2 regions of the Paenibacillus sp. FSL R7-0297 genome follow, and region 1 is predicted to be linked to the other one. Evidence: riboswitches for the same ligand, from Rfam matches in the RefSeq annotation. Region 1 holds a riboswitch; the other holds the start of a gene.
What was found. A riboswitch is a leader RNA that binds a small molecule or an ion and turns the genes downstream of it on or off. The one in region 1 is predicted to bind S-adenosylmethionine.
Positions count from the first base shown of each region.

Region 2: another riboswitch for S-adenosylmethionine. It lies ahead of MKZ24_RS10390 (methionine ABC transporter ATP-binding protein); the one in region 1 lies ahead of metA (homoserine O-acetyltransferase MetA).

Region 1 covers NZ_JBBPAQ010000001.1:6,525,043-6,534,363, reverse strand. The annotation lists gene MKZ24_RS28450 (ROK family protein) at 1-868, shown strand, start outside; gene MKZ24_RS28445 (HRDC domain-containing protein) at 1,128-2,144, shown strand; gene MKZ24_RS28440 (1-phosphofructokinase family hexose kinase) at 2,310-3,251, shown strand; gene corA (magnesium/cobalt transporter CorA) at 3,343-4,278, opposite strand; SAM riboswitch class I at 4,702-4,833, shown strand; gene metA (homoserine O-acetyltransferase MetA) at 4,953-5,870, shown strand; gene MKZ24_RS28425 (aminotransferase class I/II-fold pyridoxal phosphate-dependent enzyme) at 6,058-7,224, shown strand; gene mqnC (cyclic dehypoxanthinyl futalosine synthase) at 7,524-8,660, shown strand; gene MKZ24_RS28415 (hypothetical protein) at 8,782-9,108, opposite strand; gene MKZ24_RS28410 (bifunctional 2',3'-cyclic-nucleotide 2'-phosphodiesterase/3'-nucleotidase) at 9,254-9,321, shown strand, end outside.
Region 2 covers NZ_JBBPAQ010000001.1:2,343,723-2,353,043, reverse strand. The annotation lists gene MKZ24_RS10400 (MetQ/NlpA family ABC transporter substrate-binding protein) at 1-253, opposite strand, end outside; gene MKZ24_RS10395 (methionine ABC transporter permease) at 311-979, opposite strand; gene MKZ24_RS10390 (methionine ABC transporter ATP-binding protein) at 979-1,995, opposite strand; SAM riboswitch class I at 2,093-2,228, opposite strand; gene MKZ24_RS10385 (Cthe_2314 family HEPN domain-containing protein) at 2,320-3,066, opposite strand; gene MKZ24_RS10380 (UbiD family decarboxylase) at 3,094-4,866, opposite strand; gene MKZ24_RS10375 (COX15/CtaA family protein) at 4,922-5,854, opposite strand; gene MKZ24_RS10370 (thioredoxin family protein) at 5,967-6,311, opposite strand; gene MKZ24_RS10365 (putative polysaccharide biosynthesis protein) at 6,423-8,051, opposite strand; gene MKZ24_RS10360 (DUF456 domain-containing protein) at 8,078-8,563, opposite strand; gene MKZ24_RS10355 (Cof-type HAD-IIB family hydrolase) at 8,826-9,321, opposite strand, start outside.

The DNA.
Region 1 (9,321 bases):
AGCGATTGAAGCAGGAGGAACAAAGTTTGTGTGCGGAATCGGAAATGAGGACGGGACGATTATCGACCGGGTGAGCTTTCCGACCACAACCCCTCAAGAAACGATGGGGCTGGTACTAGAATACTTCTCCGGTAAAGATGTGGAGTCCATTGGCATCGGTTCATTCGGACCGATTGACCCGGTGATCGGCAGCCCTACTTACGGATATATTACAACCACACCGAAACCCCACTGGGGTGGATATAATCTGGTAGGAGCCGTGGCGGAGCAACTTGATGTTCCGGTCGGTTTCGATACAGATGTGAACGGAGCCGCCCTGGGCGAGTACACTTGGGGTGCCGCCCAAGGGCTGGATAGCTGCCTCTATATCACAGTAGGCACCGGCATCGGCGCCGGTGCAGTGGTCGGCGGGAAGCTGATCCATGGGCTGTCTCACCCTGAGATGGGACATATTCTGGTCCGCCGCCATCCGGAAGATATCTATGAAGGCTTCTGCCCTTATCATGGCGATTGCCTGGAAGGCCTGGCGGCAGGTCCGGCGATCGGCAAGCGCTGGGGCAAGCCTGCGGGCGAGCTGCCATCGGATCATCCGGCCTGGGCGATGGAGGCCCACTATCTGGCCCATGCCCTGATGAACTATGTGCTGATCCTCTCGCCGCAGAGAATCGTGATGGGCGGCGGCGTGATGAAGCAGAGCCAGCTCTTCCCGCTGATCCATACCAAGCTGCAGGAATTGCTTGGCGGATATGTGCAGCATCCGGCGCTCAATGCAGCGATCGGCAGTTATATCGTCCCTCCTCAGCTCGGGGATAATGCCGGACTCTCGGGTGCGCTTGGTCTTGCGAAGCTGGCGCTTGACGGACAGTAGAATATGCTATAAAAAGACATTGACTGTTTCGCAATATGTGGTATCCTAGGTTTTAACAGTATAGCATTTAAGAGGAAGCACCTCTTTCACGTATTTTCGTGGGAGAGGTGCTTTTTTTGTGCAAAGATAAGAATTTATAGGCTCCGCGCAATAAATGTTCCTTATCTTTCCCGCTGAAACCGTATCGGGCGGGGGCAGAGATTCCGGTGGTCCGCACAAAGACCATGCATACTGTAAGACGATGAAGGTAGGGATTCATATGCAGATCGTATTTATGAACCGTTTGTCCAGAATGTCAGGCGTGGACCAGGAGGTATTTGCCCAGCTGTGGATTGGAGAGGAGGAGGGGGTATGGCGTCTGGGCTGGCGCGACTTCTCAGGGGAACAGGAAATGGGTGACAGCCTATGGTATGAAGGCGGTTCATGGAATGAAATGCTGTGTGTGTACCGGCATGAGCTTGCAATGAAGATGGGTGACGGTTACCGCCCCCTGATTGATGGTGTATTTCATGAAGATGAGCATCTTAACAGCCGCGGTCAGGAGCAGCTTAAGCTGCAATATTACAGTGAGCAGTACGCAAATGAAACGGTCTATGAGGAGCTATGCTCGTGGCGCAGAGGCAAGGCCTCCAGTGAACGCAAGGCACCCTATATTCTGGCTAGCAACCGTCTGCTGCGGATGATCAGTGCATTTCTGCCCCATACGGCAGAAGAGCTGCTGCAGATTCCCGGGGTAGGTGAAGGTAAAGCCTCGCAATATGGCGCCGACTGGCTCAGTATTACCTCCGGTGTGCAGCGTGAGCATCAATATCCGCTGGGCTGGGTAAGTGATTCGGTGGACGAAGAGAGCTTTGTTTCCTGGCTGTACAAACAGAAGGAGCTGAAATACAAGAAGCAGCTGGAGCGGCTGAGATTGCGGCGTGTGCTGCTTCAGGGGATTGAAGAAGGGCAGGGAATGGAGCAGCTCAAGGGGCTCAGCGGGGTCTCCCGCCGTGAAGTTCTTGAAGCTGTAGAGGAACTGGAGAAGGACGGTTATTCTGTTGAGAAGCTCATTGCTCTTGAACTCAATGAAGTCACTTCCCAGGAACAGAACAATATATGGACAGCTTATGAGCTGATTGGTGATACCTTCCTGAAGCCCGTCCTCTATAAGGCCTATGGCGAGGATTTCTCGCCCGCAGAAGGCCTCGATATGTACTATGAGCGCCTGCGGCTGATCCGTATCCGCTTCCGCCGGGAGCAACCGGCCGGGTTGGGGCTGGCGACGAACCTGTAGGAAGCAGCCTACTTCCCGGAGCTTACCCTGTATCGCGCTTCCCCCTTTCCCGCGAGGAAGCGAGCTGCAGGGTTTTATCTGCGGCCGGCAGTGTCTGCAAATTATTAGGAGAAAGGGGCGATTAGGGGTACTATACCTGTATGCAGTTAAAAAGGAGTGGGACATATGATAGTTACGTTGACGGTTAATCCTAGCGTGGATGCCAGTACGGGTATAAGTAAGGTTGTTCCCGATCATAAGCTGCGCTGCCGTGAAGCCTCGTACAAACCGGGGGGCGGCGGTGTGAATGTGTCACGGGCGATTCATAGGTTGGGCGGGGATTCCCTTGCACTGTATGCCTCAGGCGGACTTCATGGTCAGCTGCTGCACCATATGCTGGAACAGGAGGGCGTGAAGCATCAGGAGATTCCGATCAGCGGGCAGACCCGGGAGAATCTGATTGTCGTGGAGGAATCCACAGGACAGCAGTTCCGGTTCGACATGCCGGGCCCGAGGTTCATCGAAGGCGATTGGAAGCAATGCCTCGAACAATTAATGGCGCTGCCGGACAAACCAACTTATCTTGTAGCCAGCGGCAGTTTACCTCCAGGCTGTCCGGCTGATTTCTATAGCCGTGTCATTGAAATTGTGAAGCCATGGAATGCCAGGGTGATTGTCGACACTTCCGGTGAACCGCTGCAGCTGGCTGCTGATGCGGGAGTTTATCTGCTGAAGCCTAATGCACGGGAGCTTGAAGAGTTATCGGGCCGTACTATAACCGGTGATGAGGAAGTGAAGGCAGCCGCGCTGCAGCTGATCGAAGAAGGGCGGACCGAGGTGGTTGTGGTTTCGCTTGGCGGGGACGGGGCGCTGCTGATTACGGGAGACGGTTGCGAGCACCTGCGGGCACCTGAGGTTCCCGTACTCAGCGTAGTTGGTGCCGGTGACAGTCTGGTAGCCGGACTCGTATATAGTCTGGAACGGGGCTGGCCGCTGCGCAGAGCTGTTCAATTCGGCGTTGCCTCCGGTGCGGCGGCGGTCATGAACCCGGAGCGTCAGCTGTGCAAGCGCGAGGATACGGAGCGGTTGTTCAACAGCATGGATAAGGATACTTCTGGACAACAGTAAATTTAAAGCCCGCCATATACCAAAAAGACGAAGGCTTCCTTTACCCTCTAGGTAATCGGTGCCTTCGTCCTGCGTATTCGTCCGCTGTGCTTCATAGCCAATCCTTCTTGCGGAATATCACCAGCATTCCGCAGCCGAGCGTCACCATGACGGCGATAACTCCATAATAGCCGTACTGGGAGTGAGTCTCGGGAATATTGTCAAAGTTCATACCGTAGATACCGGTAATAACGGTCAGCGGCATGAATATCGTAGTAATTGCCGTAAATACTCTCATGATTTCATTGGCGCGGTTAGCGATACTGGACTGATATGCTTCACGTAAGTTGCCCATGAGATCGCGGTACGTTTCGAATGTTTCAGAGATCTTAACCGCATTTTCATAAATATCACTGAAATACTTCTGCAGCTGATCGTCGATCAGGCGGAGGTCTTTTTTGTTCAGCGTGTTGATAACTTCCTTCTGCGGGCCTAGCATCTTCTTCAGCCAGAGAATTTCACTGCGCAGACCGATGATCTCGCTAAGATGCGATTTCTTGGTGTGCATGAGGATGTCTTCTTCCAGCTTCTCAATCCGCGCTTCAATCCGGTCACCTACGGAGAAGAAGTTGTCAACCACAAGGTCGATTAGCAGGTACAGGAAGCGGTCAGGCTCACTGACCTCCTGCTCCCAGAGTACAGGCTTCAGGACGCGCAGCTCATGGATCTTCTGCTTGGTAACGGTGATGATGAAATGTCTGCCCAGGAACACGTTGAGCGCGCGGAGGAAGATTTCCTCGTCATCAAACCGGATACTGTTTACTACGATAAAATAATGGCTCTCATAAATCTCCAGCTTCGGGCGCTGATCCTCTTCACTGAGGCAGTCCTCCACAGCCAGATCATGCAGATTGTACAATGGCTGAAGCTCTACAAGGTCCTCAGCATCCGCATCAATCCAATAGAAACCCTCAGCGGGTGCGGTAAGTGTATCCTCAATATTGTCAATAGTCGTAAAAACCCCTGCGTTTACCAGCCGGATTTTCATCTGATTCACTCCTTCTGTCCCTGGTCTTCTCCAGGGATATGCTAATTAAAGCACAGAGAAAAAATCAGCTTGGCCGGTGGTACAATCTACTGATGAAGGCCAAAAGACGGTCCGAGAGCATGAAGAAGAACTGCCCCCGCCGCCGGCAAGCTGATGTTAATCCTGTGTGGTTGTTCTTTCTGCACGCTTATTCGCGAGCCCGGGTCGCCTTCCATTCTTCTCTCACCTCTTCTTTTCGCCGTTTATGGTTGAAACACTTGTCTAGTATAACGCCCGGGTATGCCTCTTTCAAGATAAATTCTTTTCATTCTCTGGGCCCCTTAAGCATTGTATGGACTTGACGAAAAGGAGGTTCATGATTTAAAGTAAATTTTAAGAATAGTATCTCCGGATGCTTTAGCTTTTCCAACTGAATACAGCTTAATCTTATCAAGAGCAGGTGGAGGGACTAGCCCGATGAAACCCGGCAACCGGCGTGTGAACGCACGGTGCTAATTCTTGCGGAAGCTTTGCAGGACGTTATTTGTCCGGCGGAAGTTCTCTGGCAGATGAGAGAGGCGCATATGACTGCAGATATATGACCTTTCTCGCCCGAGAAAGGTCTTTTTTCGTTGTTTTGGATCAGATTTAACCGCCAAGCGGAACCTAATTTCAGTTAAGGAGTGGAAACAGCAATGCCTATTAAAATTCCCGACAGTCTTCCGGCCAAAGAAGTATTATCCGGTGAGAATATTTTTGTAATGGATGAAAGCCATGCCTTTCATCAGGATATCCGTCCTTTGCGGATCGCCATCCTGAATCTGATGCCGACCAAAGAAACCACGGAAACGCAGCTGCTGCGCCTTATCGGGAACTCACCGCTTCAGGTGGATGTTGTTCTGCTGCATCCCAGCTCCCATACCTCGAAGAATACTTCGGCAGAGCACTTAAAGAGCTTTTACAAAACCTTTGATGAAATCAGTGACCGCCGCTTTGACGGCTTGATCATCACCGGTGCTCCGGTGGAACAAATGGAGTTCGAGGATGTCAACTACTGGGAAGAGCTGAAAGTGATTTTTGAATGGAGCAAGCAGAACGTAACCTCGACCATGCATATCTGTTGGGCCGCGCAGGCAGGACTGTACCACCACTTCGGTGTGCGTAAGGTGAGTCTGCCGGATAAATGCTTTGGAGTGTTTCCGCATACGCTGAGCCATAATAATGTGAAACTGCTGCGGGGCTTCGACGAAGTATTCCATGTGCCGCATTCCCGTCACACCGACGTCTCCCGTGAAGATATAGAGAATAATCCGGATCTGCAGATTCTGGCGGAATCAGAGGAGGCCGGTGTATACCTGGTTTCTACGCATGACGGCAAGCAGATTTTTGTGACCGGACATTCAGAATATGATCCGTTCTCCCTGAAATGGGAGTATGACCGCGATATCGCCAAAGGCATGGATATTGAGATTCCAAAGCACTATTATCCAAAAGATGATCCCACCCGTACACCGCCGGCCGTCTGGCGTGCCCATGCCAACTTATTATTCGCTAACTGGCTCAATTACTATGTATACCAGGAGACACCCTACGATATCGGAGCGTTTATTTAAAAGTTGTATTTGTATTATAGAAGGATGGGTTGGCGCACAACACATAGTCTATGCTTCCGAAGCAAGTTTTGTCGAAGAATGATCAGGTTGTGTACGCTATACAAAACTAAGCCCATGCTTCCGAAGCCAGTTTGTACGAAGAAATTCAGGGAAGCAAATACTAACAAACTTTTAGGAGGCAATGGAAATGGACGAGAAACTGAAAATTGAGAGCAGACTGGCACAGATTGGTTCGATGGAGGACCCCGCGACAGGGGCGATTAATTATCCGGTGTACAACGCGACGGCATTCCGTCACCCGAGACTCGGACAGAGCACGGGCTTTGATTACATCCGCACCAAAAATCCTACCCGCTCTGTGCTCGAAGATGCGGCAGCGGTACTGGAATCCGGCGATGCCGGCTTCGCCTGCGCCTCGGGTATGGCTGCATTGACTACTGTGTTTGCCTTGTTTGGGCAAGGGGATCATCTCGTTGTCTCGCTCGACCTGTACGGCGGAACCTATCGTCTGCTGGAACGGATTCTGTCCAAATACGGCATCAGCGCCTCCTATGTGGATACGAATGATCTGGATGCTCTGGAGGCTGCGCGACAGCCGGGCACCAAGGGTGTATTCATTGAGACACCAACCAATCCGCTGATGATGATTACGGATATCGAAGCGGTATGTACATGGGCCCGCCACCACGGGTTGCTCACGATTGTCGACAATACGCTGCTGACCCCGTTCTTCCAGCGCCCGATTGAGCTTGGAGCAGATATCATCGTTCACAGCGCGACCAAGTATCTGGGCGGACACAATGATGTACTGGCTGGACTTATAGTAACGAAAGGTGCTGAATTGTCTGCTGAAATGGCTGTTCTGCATAACTCAATGGGAGCCGTTCTTGCCCCGAACGACAGCTATCAGCTGATGAAGGGAATGAAGACACTCGCCCTACGCATGGAGCGGCATGAGAGCAATGCACTGGCTATCGCCCGTTATCTGCTGGAGCATCCGGCCATTGCTGAGGTCTTCCATCCGGGGCTTCCGGATCATCCGGGGTATGAAATCCAGAAGCGCCAGTCTTCGGGCAATACCGGAATTTTCTCCTTCAAGGTGAAGGATGCGAGATATGTGGAGCCGCTGCTCCGCCATATCCGCCTGATTGCTTTCGCAGAGAGTCTTGGCGGTGTGGAATCGCTCATGACCTATCCGGCTGTGCAGACTCACGCCGATATTCCGGCGGAAATCCGTGATGCGGTTGGCGTAGATGACCGGCTGCTGCGTTTCTCGGTCGGCATCGAGCATGTGGACGATTTGATCGCTGATCTGGCGCAGGCACTGGAAGCCGCACGCACCGAACTGGAATAGTTCAAGTTGGAACAGATCCGTTCAGTTATCTGAATTTGCAGTCACCTTAAACAGCAGCACCAATGCGGTGCTGCTGTTTATTTAAATATAAGACTCTATGTGGTTTACCTTATAATGTTGTATCCTTCGATTTCTCGCTGAAACGTTCCATCCTAATAAAAGGACGGCAAAATCGTTTTCACTTGGCGAAAGATTTTTCAAGCTCATCCGATTGTGATACGATGGGGGAACGAGTTTGTTTATTTTTTAAATTAAATTCATCTACTATACTTCATAGGATTAAGAGGAGGCTGCGAACGTTGAGTGCAATTGATCTTATTCTAGATAAGACACTTAAAGGTGAACGTCTTCAATTAGAAGACACAATCACGTTGTTCGAAAGCAATGAAATTGAGAAAATGGGCGCGGCTGCGGATATTATTATGAAGCGCTGGCACCCGGACCCGCTGGCTACATTCGTAATCGGGCGCAATATTAACTACACCAATGTATGCGATGTCTATTGCCGCTTCTGCGCCTTCTACCGCAGACCCGGTTCGGAGGAAGGATACGTCCTTCCCGATGAAACTATCTATCAGAAGATAGCAGAGACAATCAGCGTGAACGGGACCGAAATTCTGATGCAGGGTGGAACGAACCCGAATCTGCCGTTCAGCTATTACACGGATATCCTGCGCGGAATTAAGCAGCGGTTCCCGGAGATCACCATGCATTCATTCTCACCGGCAGAGATCATGAAGATGGTCGAAGTATCCGGACTGCCGCTGGAGCAGGTCATGCGCGAGATTCATGCTGCAGGCCTGGATTCTCTTCCCGGCGGTGGAGCGGAGATTCTCGACGACCGCACACGGCGTAAGATTAGCCGGCTCAAAGGCTCCTGGCGCGAGTGGATGGATGTTATGCAGACCGCGCACCGGATCGGCATGAACACGACGGCCACAATGGTTATCGGCCTCGGTGAGAGTATGGAAGAGCGGGCGCTGCATCTGCTTCGTGTACGTGAAGCCCAGGATGAGTGCATTGCGAACAAATATGATTCCGAAGGGTTCCTGGCCTTCATCTCCTGGACCTTCCAGCCGGATAATACGAACCTTAAGCTGGACCGGCAGACACCGGAGGAATACCTCAAGACTGTGGCGATCAGCCGTCTGGTGCTGGATAATATTAAGAACTTCCAGTCCTCCTGGGTCACGATGGGCCCTGAGGTCGGCAAGCTTTCACTGCAATACGGCTGCAATGACTTCGGCAGCACGATGATCGAGGAGAACGTAGTTTCCTCGGCGGGCGCGACCTACAAGGTCAATATCGAGTCCATTACACAGCTCATCCGCGAAGCAGGCAAGATCCCGGCGCAGCGCAACACGCGTTACGACATCCTGCGGACCTTCGAGGATGGCAGCGTCAAGATCGACAATGATTTCATCATGCAGAATTAGAGGGTAGAGCGACATCTCATATGGTGTTAGCCCGGTTATATTGCAGAGCAGATACAACGCTTATCTATCATCTATCCGCAGGGACAGGTGATGGATAGGCGTTTTTTGCGTTCAGTACCTATCACTCCACCCAAACCATAAATAGGGTCTGGCCATCCTTCTCCTTCTCATCAGCATAGATATTATTGAAAGAAGCGCTGCCAAGAGTCTTCAGTCGTGTCAGGTTATAGACCAGTGCAAAAGCGAGCTTAGGATCACTGGTCAGATAGCCGTCGAACTGGCGTCCGCCAACCTTATTATAGGCATCACTCATCACCCATTCTTCCGCTTCCCGCAAAGTATCAAAGGTGAGCATTTCTTCAAACCAGCGTATGTCTTGTAGGTTTACGTTTCGGTTCTCGTCTTTGACCCAAAAAAATTCCCGATGTGTGTTCTTTTCCTCGTCCAATGTCTGCCCCCCTATATTCTTACTCTTGTTTACAATTTACAAAACTCGCAATTCTAGTTAACCCAGTCTGATAGATTGAAAGTTGGCGATATGTTACGCTTTGACGGTCAGTTTAAAGAGATCGACTGGGAGGGTATTCTATTATATGAGACAAAAGCGTTGGAACAAACCTATCGCTTCAATACTGGCTGCAACTGTGATCACTGCACAGGT
Region 2 (9,321 bases), 4.2 Mb from region 1:
TCTCAAGCGTAATGCCTTGTGCTTCAAGAAGCGGGGCAATAGCTTTCAGAATTTCCGCATGCGGTACAGGAGAAGCTCCAATGACCAGGGTTACCGGTTCTGCAGCAGGTTCAGTGGACGGTTCTGCAGCAGCTTCCGTTGGCGCCGTTGTAGCCGCAGAGTTTGCCGCATTATTCGCAGTGTTATTGTTGCCGCAAGCCGCGAGCACCAATATCATGGTCAGGCTGAAGAATGTGAGCAGTACTTTTTTCATTTGTAAATCCCCCTCTAATCCGTATGTTTTGTATGAATAAGGCTATATGGACGTACCTTATTTCCGTGTAAAATGTCTTACCAGACGGTCGCCTGCCATTTGCAGCAGCTGCACCAGAATGACCATCAGGGCCACCGAGATAATCATGACTTCCTTCTCATAACGGTAATAGCCGTAGCGGATCGCCAGGTCACCCAGACCCCCGCCGCCTATCATCCCTGACATTGCGGTATAAGAGACAAGCGTAACAACGGTTATGGTTACTCCGGCCAGCAGGCCCGGACGGGCCTCCGGCAGCAATACGCGCATAACGATCTGTTGCGTGGATGCTCCCATACCCTGCGCCGCTTCGATGATCCCCCGGTCAACCTCCCGCAGTGCGGTCTCTACCAGTCTGGCGAAGAATGGAGCCGCGCCAATCACCAGCGCCGGAATCGTTCCAAGTACACCTATCGAGGTACCCATAATAGACTTGCTGAACGGAATCAGGGCAACCATCAGAATAATAAAGGGAACTGAACGCAGAATATTTACGACGAACGATAATACCGAGTAAACAGCCCTGATAATAGTGTTTTTAGATCTGCCCCATAAATATAACACAATGCCGAGCGGTAAACCAAGGATAATTGTGAATATTCCTGAAAAAGCTAACATTTTCATTGTTGCAACCGTGGCATCAAGCATTTCTTCCCAGTTAATCGCGCTAAAATCCAGTCCGCCCATTAAGAAATCACCTCCACATCAAGGCCTTGAGCCGCAAGTTCGGTAAGTGTTGCTTCCACGGCACCGGATGGCCCTTCAAACCGCACAATCAGCTGACCATAAGGGACATCCTTAATAGTAGAAATGGTTCCCTGGAGAATGGCGAAATTAACTCCGGTTCCCTGCGCCACATGCGAAAGGGTCGATTCGTACGTCTTTTGCCCAAGAAAAGTAATTTTGACCGCCTTAGTATATCCGGCATGTACAGCATCAATCGCTTGCCGCAGCGGTCCGTCTGCCTGAGTTTCACTGCGGATGAATTCTTTCGTAACCTCATGCCTTGGTTTCAGAAAAACCTGGGAAACGTCGCCCTGCTCCACAATCCCCCCCCCATGAATGACAGCCACCCGGTCACAAATGCTCTGAATGACATGCATCTCATGCGTAATTAGCACAATGGTCAAGTGAAATTTCCGGTTAATATCCAGCAGCAGGCGCAGAATTGAATCCGTTGTCTGCGGGTCCAGCGCTGAAGTCGCTTCATCGCATAGCAGAACATCAGGATCGCTCGCCAGAGCACGGGCGATCCCGACCCGCTGTTTCTGGCCTCCGGACAGCTGAGCCGGATATTTGTTCCGGTGCTCCTCAAGTCCGACTAGAGCCAGCAGATCCCGAACCTTCCGCTCAATCTCCGTCTTGGAGGTTCCGGCCAGCCGCAGCGGAAAGGCGATATTGTTATATACAGTTGCCGAGGAGAGCAGATTGAAATGCTGAAAGATCATCCCGATCTTGCGCCGCTGCTCCTGCAGCTGTCCTTGGCTGAGTGCCGTCAACTCCACCCCATCTACCCATACTTCACCCTCGCTCGGACGCTCCAGCAGATTAATGCAGCGGATCAGCGTGCTTTTGCCGGCACCGGAGTGGCCGATTACACCGAATATCTCCCCCTTCTTAATCGACAGGCTTAGTCCGGAAAGCGCCGTCGCGGCCTTGCTTCCTTTACCGTATACTTTCGTCAAATCTTTCAGCTCTATCAATCGCCCCGTCCTCCTTCTCCCTGAAATTTATAACAAAAAAGACCTCTTACGATCCGTGCAGATCGGAAGAGGCCATGTGTGTGAAGTAAACAATGCCGTCTCATCTGCCAAGACCGCAAACTCAGCGGCATTGTAGGAATTAGCACCATGACATTTGCAGAACAGCAGCTATGCTGTGACAAATCGGTTGCCGGGCTTCATCGGGCCTATCCCTCCGCCGCTCTCGATAAGATTATAGTATGAAGTTATATATGCCGTTTCATGTTAGAAGTAAATACTTGCATAAGTATATTAAGTTTCCGGTTCTTTGTCAAAGGTAAGTTTTTACGGCTGTACGTGCTCTGAACGCTTGCTGGATGCAGCTTTATTCTTGTGCCACTGCTCATTGCTGTACCTGAAGGCAGCCGACAAAGATTTGCACACCATCTCCAGGCTCTGCTTCAAATCCTCCAGATGGCTGTCAAGATCCTCCAGTTGGATTTTGTCATGCAGCCCCTGATGGCGCTGCCAGAGATCATCCGTCATCTCAGCGTTCATGTAGTGAATCTCGGCATTGCGCCGTTTGCGCAGATTCTCTACCGGTTCGCGGTAAGAGTTCCTGATCCTCTCCAGCTCATTGGCCAGCGGGTTGTGCGCCTGAAGCAGCTGAAATTGGCGAAGCACAGTGAAGTATGAGAAATGTGCTTTGACTTTCCCTGTATTCAGATCATACAGACTGTTCAGGACCGTACCCAGCTTGTCCAGCAGGGAGAACACCCGGATGAAGCCGTCCTTATAAAAATACACATACCTGGCGTACTCCCCCTGCTCCGTGGGCGACATATCATCCATATAACCGGCAACTACCGACCTCCGGTAAAAGGCGGCGGCGAACCAGCTCTGTTCCAGCTCGTCCAGCGATGAGATCAGACCGCGTGTCCATATTTCCAGCTTGCGGTATTCATGGTCACGGTCTTCATGTGCGTTCATCTCCTTGCGCAGTATGGAGGCGACCTTCGCCATGTTGTCCATGGCTTCGGCCAGTACCCCGCTATTCTCGCGGGGCGGCTCTCCCAGTAATGTCCGCAGCATATTTGTCCTCCTCAGAATACTTAAGATCTAAAAATGAGGGAAATAACGGTTCCAGTTCCGGTTCACCAGTTCAACCGTGTCCTCATGAGGAACCAGCTCCTCCGGGTATCCCGGCTTCATCCGGGCATCTATTACAATAGGCAGCGAATAGCTGATTGCGTTACGCAATACATGGGTCTCCGCATAAATATCATCCGCCGGATTAAACCGGCTGAACACTGTCCACAGGAAGGACGTTTGTGTGCGCACCGCTTCTGCAGCATCGTCCACCAGAACAATCAGCGGCCAGGCTGTGCCCTTCTCCTGGAAGGAAGCGGCCAGCCTGACGGGAAGCTCAGGGTCTTCTATATAGGATGCTCCGGAAACGGCTAAACATCCGCCGCAATAGGGCACGGCGTCGGTGATTGCTGGAAGGTGACCCTCCGTATAGGTTCTGGGCAGTTCACGCACCGGGTTGCCGGTGCCCATCATCACAGCCTTACTGCCATGATTCAGCTTGCGGCCGGTATAGTCAAGGGTATCCATGGAGGTGTTAGCGAAGATCACCAGATCTGATGCCGGATTAAAGCGTTCAAGCACGGTTTCCAGCAGTTTGGGGAAATCCGTAAGCTCAACCGCTTCATTCGTCAGGAGCAGGAATTTCGTTAAAGAGAGCTGGCCTTCCCCCAGGATACGGAAGGCCGAAGCCAGTCCCTCACGCGGATAGCTCTCTCTCATCACCGCAGACGCCAAGGCGTTCGAGCCGGATTCCGAGTACGCCCACAGTGCTTTTACAGAAGGCATCATTAACGGATAGGCCGGAGCCAGCAGCCGCTGCAGATAATCCTTCAGATAATAATCCTCCTGTCGGGGTTTGCCGGTAATCGTGGCCGGAAAAATCGCATCCTTGCGGTGCCACATCCGCTGCACATGCATTACGGGAAAATCATGCTGCAGCGAATAATAGCCGGATTGACTGCCATACGGGCCTTCCGGTCTACGCTCAAACGGAGACACCCGCCCGCGGATGGAGAATTCGGCTTCTGATGGAATACGGTGACCGCCTAGGGGGTCCTGCACCATAGGAAGCTTCCCGCCCTGCATAAGGGATGCCAGCATCAATTCCGGAAGGCGCTCTGACACCGGGGCAACAGCGGCCGCAATCAGGGCAGGCGGCCCGCCGATAAAGACAGAGACCGGAATCGTCTCCCCCAGCAGCTCAGCCTGACGGTGATGGAAGCCCCCTCCTTTATGGATTTGCCAATGAATGCCGGTGGTGCTGTCATCATAAATCTGGACCCGGTACATCCCGAGATTATGGTCTTTGGGGTTGGTTATACTCTCTGTATAGACCACAGGAAGGGTGATGAACGGCCCTCCATCCTTAGGCCAGCTGGTAATTCGGGGCAATTCCTGTAGCGGATTACTGCTGCGGCAGATGCCTAGTACCGGTGCTTCACCTTGCGGTATATTTTTGGTTCCTGCTCGGATCAGGTCAAGCAGCAAGCCCTTTTCTCTCCAAAGTCCGGCAGCTGATGGCGGAATCATCGTCTCCATAGCTGCCGTCATGGATTTCACTAACTGCTCCGGGCGGGTCCCGAAGGCCTTATTCACCCGGCGGACAGTACCGAACAGATTGGTTGCAACCGGGAACGGCGTTCCTTGTACATTTGTAAACAGCAGCGCCGGGCCTTCCTCAGCGGCTACCCGGCGGTGAATCTCGGCCAGCTCCAGATTCGGATCAACCGGAGCATCAATCACGGCAAGATCCTTGTCCCTGCGGAGCTGTTCGATCCATTGTCGCAAATTACCGTATCCCACTAAACGTTCCTCCTCGAACCGGGCCCGAACCTTACCCATGCCCTTAACGGTAATCTTATCGTTTCTTGCCTGTTCCGCTTAACTGCCAGACACGGACACTCATATAACATAGAACCCCAAACAAGCCGGCAATCAGCAAAATATGCGACAACGCGGTAAAGATGTACAGTCGTTCATTATACAGCGTATGAACCACAGCAGCTCCACTGAATACCTGCATCAGGCAGAGCAGTACTGCGGCAACACTCAGAGCCCTCAGCTCCGTCAGCTCTTTGTATTTCCAGAAAGCCAGATGTCCCAGAATAGCAGTCAGCAGGAACAGCAGCGCCGCTGCAAGCCGGTGTATGAATACAATGCCCACCCCGCCAGACAGCTCCGGAATCCATTCCCCATTGCACAGCGGCCAGCCTGAACAGCCCCCCTGCGAATCGGTATGGCTTACATAAGCCCCAATATACACGACCATATAAGAATATAACGCAGTAAACCAGGTTAAGTTACGGAAGCCCCTGCTTACTTTCGGTTCTGCAGTGCTATTTTCTTCCCCCGAAAGGTAGATCCGCCCTGCTCCAAGCGCAAGCATCAGGGAGCTGGCGAACGCAATCAGCGAGAATCCCATATGTAAAGCCATCACTCCAGCAGACTGCGACTTGATTACCGCAAGCGCTCCCATTCCGCCTTGCACCACTACGAATATAAGGGTTAACAAGGCATAGGTAAGCAGATCCCTGCGCTTACGGGCATAACGCCAGAATGCAAACATGGAAGCCAGTGACATTAGGCCCGCAAGTCCGCTGAACAGACGATGGGTATATTCAATCAGGGAGCCTACGGTATAAGCCGGAATCAGCTTTCCGTGACACAGCGGCCATTCATTACCGCATTCCAGCCCCGAACCCGTCTTAGTAACCACCGCTCCGCCGAGCAGCGCCAGAAACATAACGAGGCAGGTTATATAGCTAAGCCATTTTAATTGAAGGGTCGTCAATGTTATCACCCGCATTTTATAGGAATGAATTAGTATAATGATAGCGCCCGCAGACAATTCTAGAAAAAAAACACCGCTTCTGCTCGGGTAGGGCGAAAGCGGTGCTGCTTCATTACTTATGGATGCTAAGGTATACATCCAGCGCCGTATTCAGGAAATTCTCAATTTCCTCACGGGACTTACGAAGCTTATTCACGAATCTGACCAGTTCCCGTCCATCGGTATACGCGACAAAGCTCGGAATGCCCAGAATATTCTGTTCCTGGCTGACGTCGCCTACGGCATCGACATCCACTTCAACGAGTGTGAGGCGGTCACTATATTTCAGTTCCACATCCGGCATAAACGGATCCATGAATTTGCAATCCGAGCACCAATCCGCCTTGAATACCGCCACCGTTAAGCGCGGAGATTGTATTGACACCTGAAACTCAGCAGGAGAACTAATTTTGTCCATCTATTAACCATCCTTTCTCATTTAACCGTTACCCATGACTCTTCTCTAAGTGAAGCAAAATGTACGGAATAAGTCAAATAAAAAAGACAAAATAAGACAATGATCACAGCTTTATTCGTTTGCACGCACATGCGCCGGCTGCAGCTTCATTAGAGGATTCAGCAGTTTGCGCAGCGGACGCGGGTAACCTGCGATTTCCTGGCTGCTCAGTACGCCCAGAACAATCAACAGTACCAGATAAATGATAACCACGGCAGTTCCAACCACCAGACATGTAATCAGGAATGCCAGTCTTGCCGGCATCAGATGAGTCAGCATAATCCCCGCTTCATTGAGGCCATAGCCGATCCCGGCCGATGCGAGTACAGCGATTGAGAATCCGCCCCAGCGTTTGCCGAGAATTTCGAAGGGAATGATCTTTTTGAGCATCCGCAGATTAAGCAGCGTAATGACAATGAAGCACAGGGCCGTAGAGCCGATGATGCCATAGATGCCGAATAGCTGGCTGAACAGGAAGTTGGAAGCGAACTTCACGATAATCCCGATAAGCACGTAATACATCGAAATCCGCGACTTACCCATCCCAAGCAGAATAGAGTTCGTAGTCATCATAGTGATTTGAAAAATAGTCCCCAGCGTCAGCATCGCTACAATCCCGCTGCCGTCCAGACTGCTGAAGATCAGTCCATTGACTGAATATGCCGCCACAACGAGAGAGAGTACAATTGGTGTGCCGGTAAGAATGGAAATACGCATAGCCAGGGTAACCTGGCGTTTCAGATGCTGTTCATCTTTGCGGGCGTACGCCGCTGAAATAATCGGAATGAGCGACGTACTAAGCGCGATAGACAACACCGGCGGGATACCCGCTATACTCTGTGCACGGCTGCCGAATATCCCCAGGGCCCGGGTAGCTTCCTCCATTCCGATCCGGCCGCTGAGCAGCGGTACAATAAAGGAAGTATCGATAAAGTTCACAACAGGTACTGTGATCGAAGATAATACAATTGGAATGGACAGTTTGAAAATATCTTTATATATTCCAAGTAACGGAAGGCGTGCCTCATTCGATTCATAAAGAGCAATCTGCTCCTCGCTGCGGCGCATCTTCATCGCGTAATACAGCATAACACCGAAAGCGCCGACACTCCCGAGCACACTGCCGAAAGAAGCGCCTGCAGCCATCCATGTGTTGCTGTAGCCTTGGCGCAGCAGAATAAAAGCCAGCAGAATTGCCGTCGATACCCGGGCAATCTGCTCAATAATCTGTGAGATACCTCCGGCCATCATATTATTGCGCCCCTGGAAATAACCGCGCATCATCGCGATTGCGGGGAACAGCAGCAGCGCCGGGGCAATCGCCCGGATGGCCAGCGTACTCTCAGGAACTTTGGTGTACTCCGCATAATACGGAGCGGCTATGTACAGTATTGTACTCATTACAACACCTACAACAGCTGCAAAGATAAGGGCGGCACGGTATACCTGCTGTGCTTCATGCGGACGGTTCAGAGCATAACGCTCTGATACCATTTTGCTCAGCGTGCTGGGTATTCCTGCGGTCGCCAGCGGAAGGAGCAGCAGATACACATTGTTAGCCTGAGTAAAGGATGCATTCCCTATATCATTGAATAGATGTTCCAGCGGCACCCGCTGGGCAAGTCCAAGGATGCGGGCCACAAGTGCGGCCGCAGCCAGAATAAGCGTGCCTTTAACAAAAGATTCTTTCTTATTGGACAAGCTGTTTCGCCTTCTTCACAATAAATTTAATACCGTCCGATCCAGATAAAGAAGAGGACGACCATAACAATTTGCAGAATAATTTTGACTACGGTACTGCTGAATAGCCCCAGCAAGGAGCCGAAGCTGACCTTGACCGCCTTACCCGGCTTAGAGCCTGCAATCAGTTCACCGACAAAGGCCCCGAGGAACGGGCCGATCAGCAGACCAAAGGCCGGAATAAGAAAGGGGCCAATAATCAAGCCGATCGTGCTGCCGATGACGGACGCCCGTGAGCCGCCGAACTTTTTGACACCCCAGGCCCCGACTACATAATCGGCAACGAACAGAACCACCACAATCAATGTCTGGGCAATCCAGAACCAGGGACCGAAGGGGTCGAAGGAAAAGAACCAGCCGTATACGAAGAAGGCCAGATAAATCGCCAGCGCGCCCGGCAGGATTGGATATACCGCTCCTGCCAGCCCTACTGCAAACAAAGCAATGATCAGAATCCAACCCAGGATCGTCAATTCCTTCAACTCCTCAAGTTTTGATAGCAATAAAAGAACTCCAAAAGGTGTCGCTCGTAACTGCGGTGAATGTTTGAACTTCCGGCCGCTGTTGTCCCCAGATTTCTTGATTAATACCGCTCTGCGCGGTGGAAATCCGGTGACAAAGGCGGACGCTACCGCTCCTACAGTTTCAAACTTCCCCTCCGTTACTCCCACCAATTGTTGTCTTTCAGATCAAGCTATAAAAAATTTGATAATCCCAAACTCATTACTACATCTACTAAGCCTGCTTAGAAATTCTACCAGCCGAGGTTCCGGCCTCCGACAGAATATACTTCTCGATCACTTCCGCGATCCCGTCATTATTATTCGTAGCCACAACAGCATCGGCTTCCTGCTTAACGGTCTCCTGGGCATTGCCCATCGCTACGCCGAATCCGGCCTGCTGGATGGCCGCCAGATCATTCAGACTGTCGCCGACGGCCACAACCTGGGACATGTTAATGCCGAGAAGCTTGCAGACTTCCAGAATGCCGGATGCCTTGTTAACGCCAAGCGGATTAATCTCCAGATTGAACGGCGAGGAATTCGTGATCTCCAGCCCGCCCAGCTCCTGCAGACGCATCAGCAGCTTATGGCGGATATTATTATCCTCGGTAGAATAACCGAACTTCAGCCATTCCCTGCTGTCAATTTCGCCGTCCCAGGTGTCGCGGTTGTATACTTCATCCACCGAATATGCCCAGAACCAGATATCGAACTCTTCGGCAATCTTA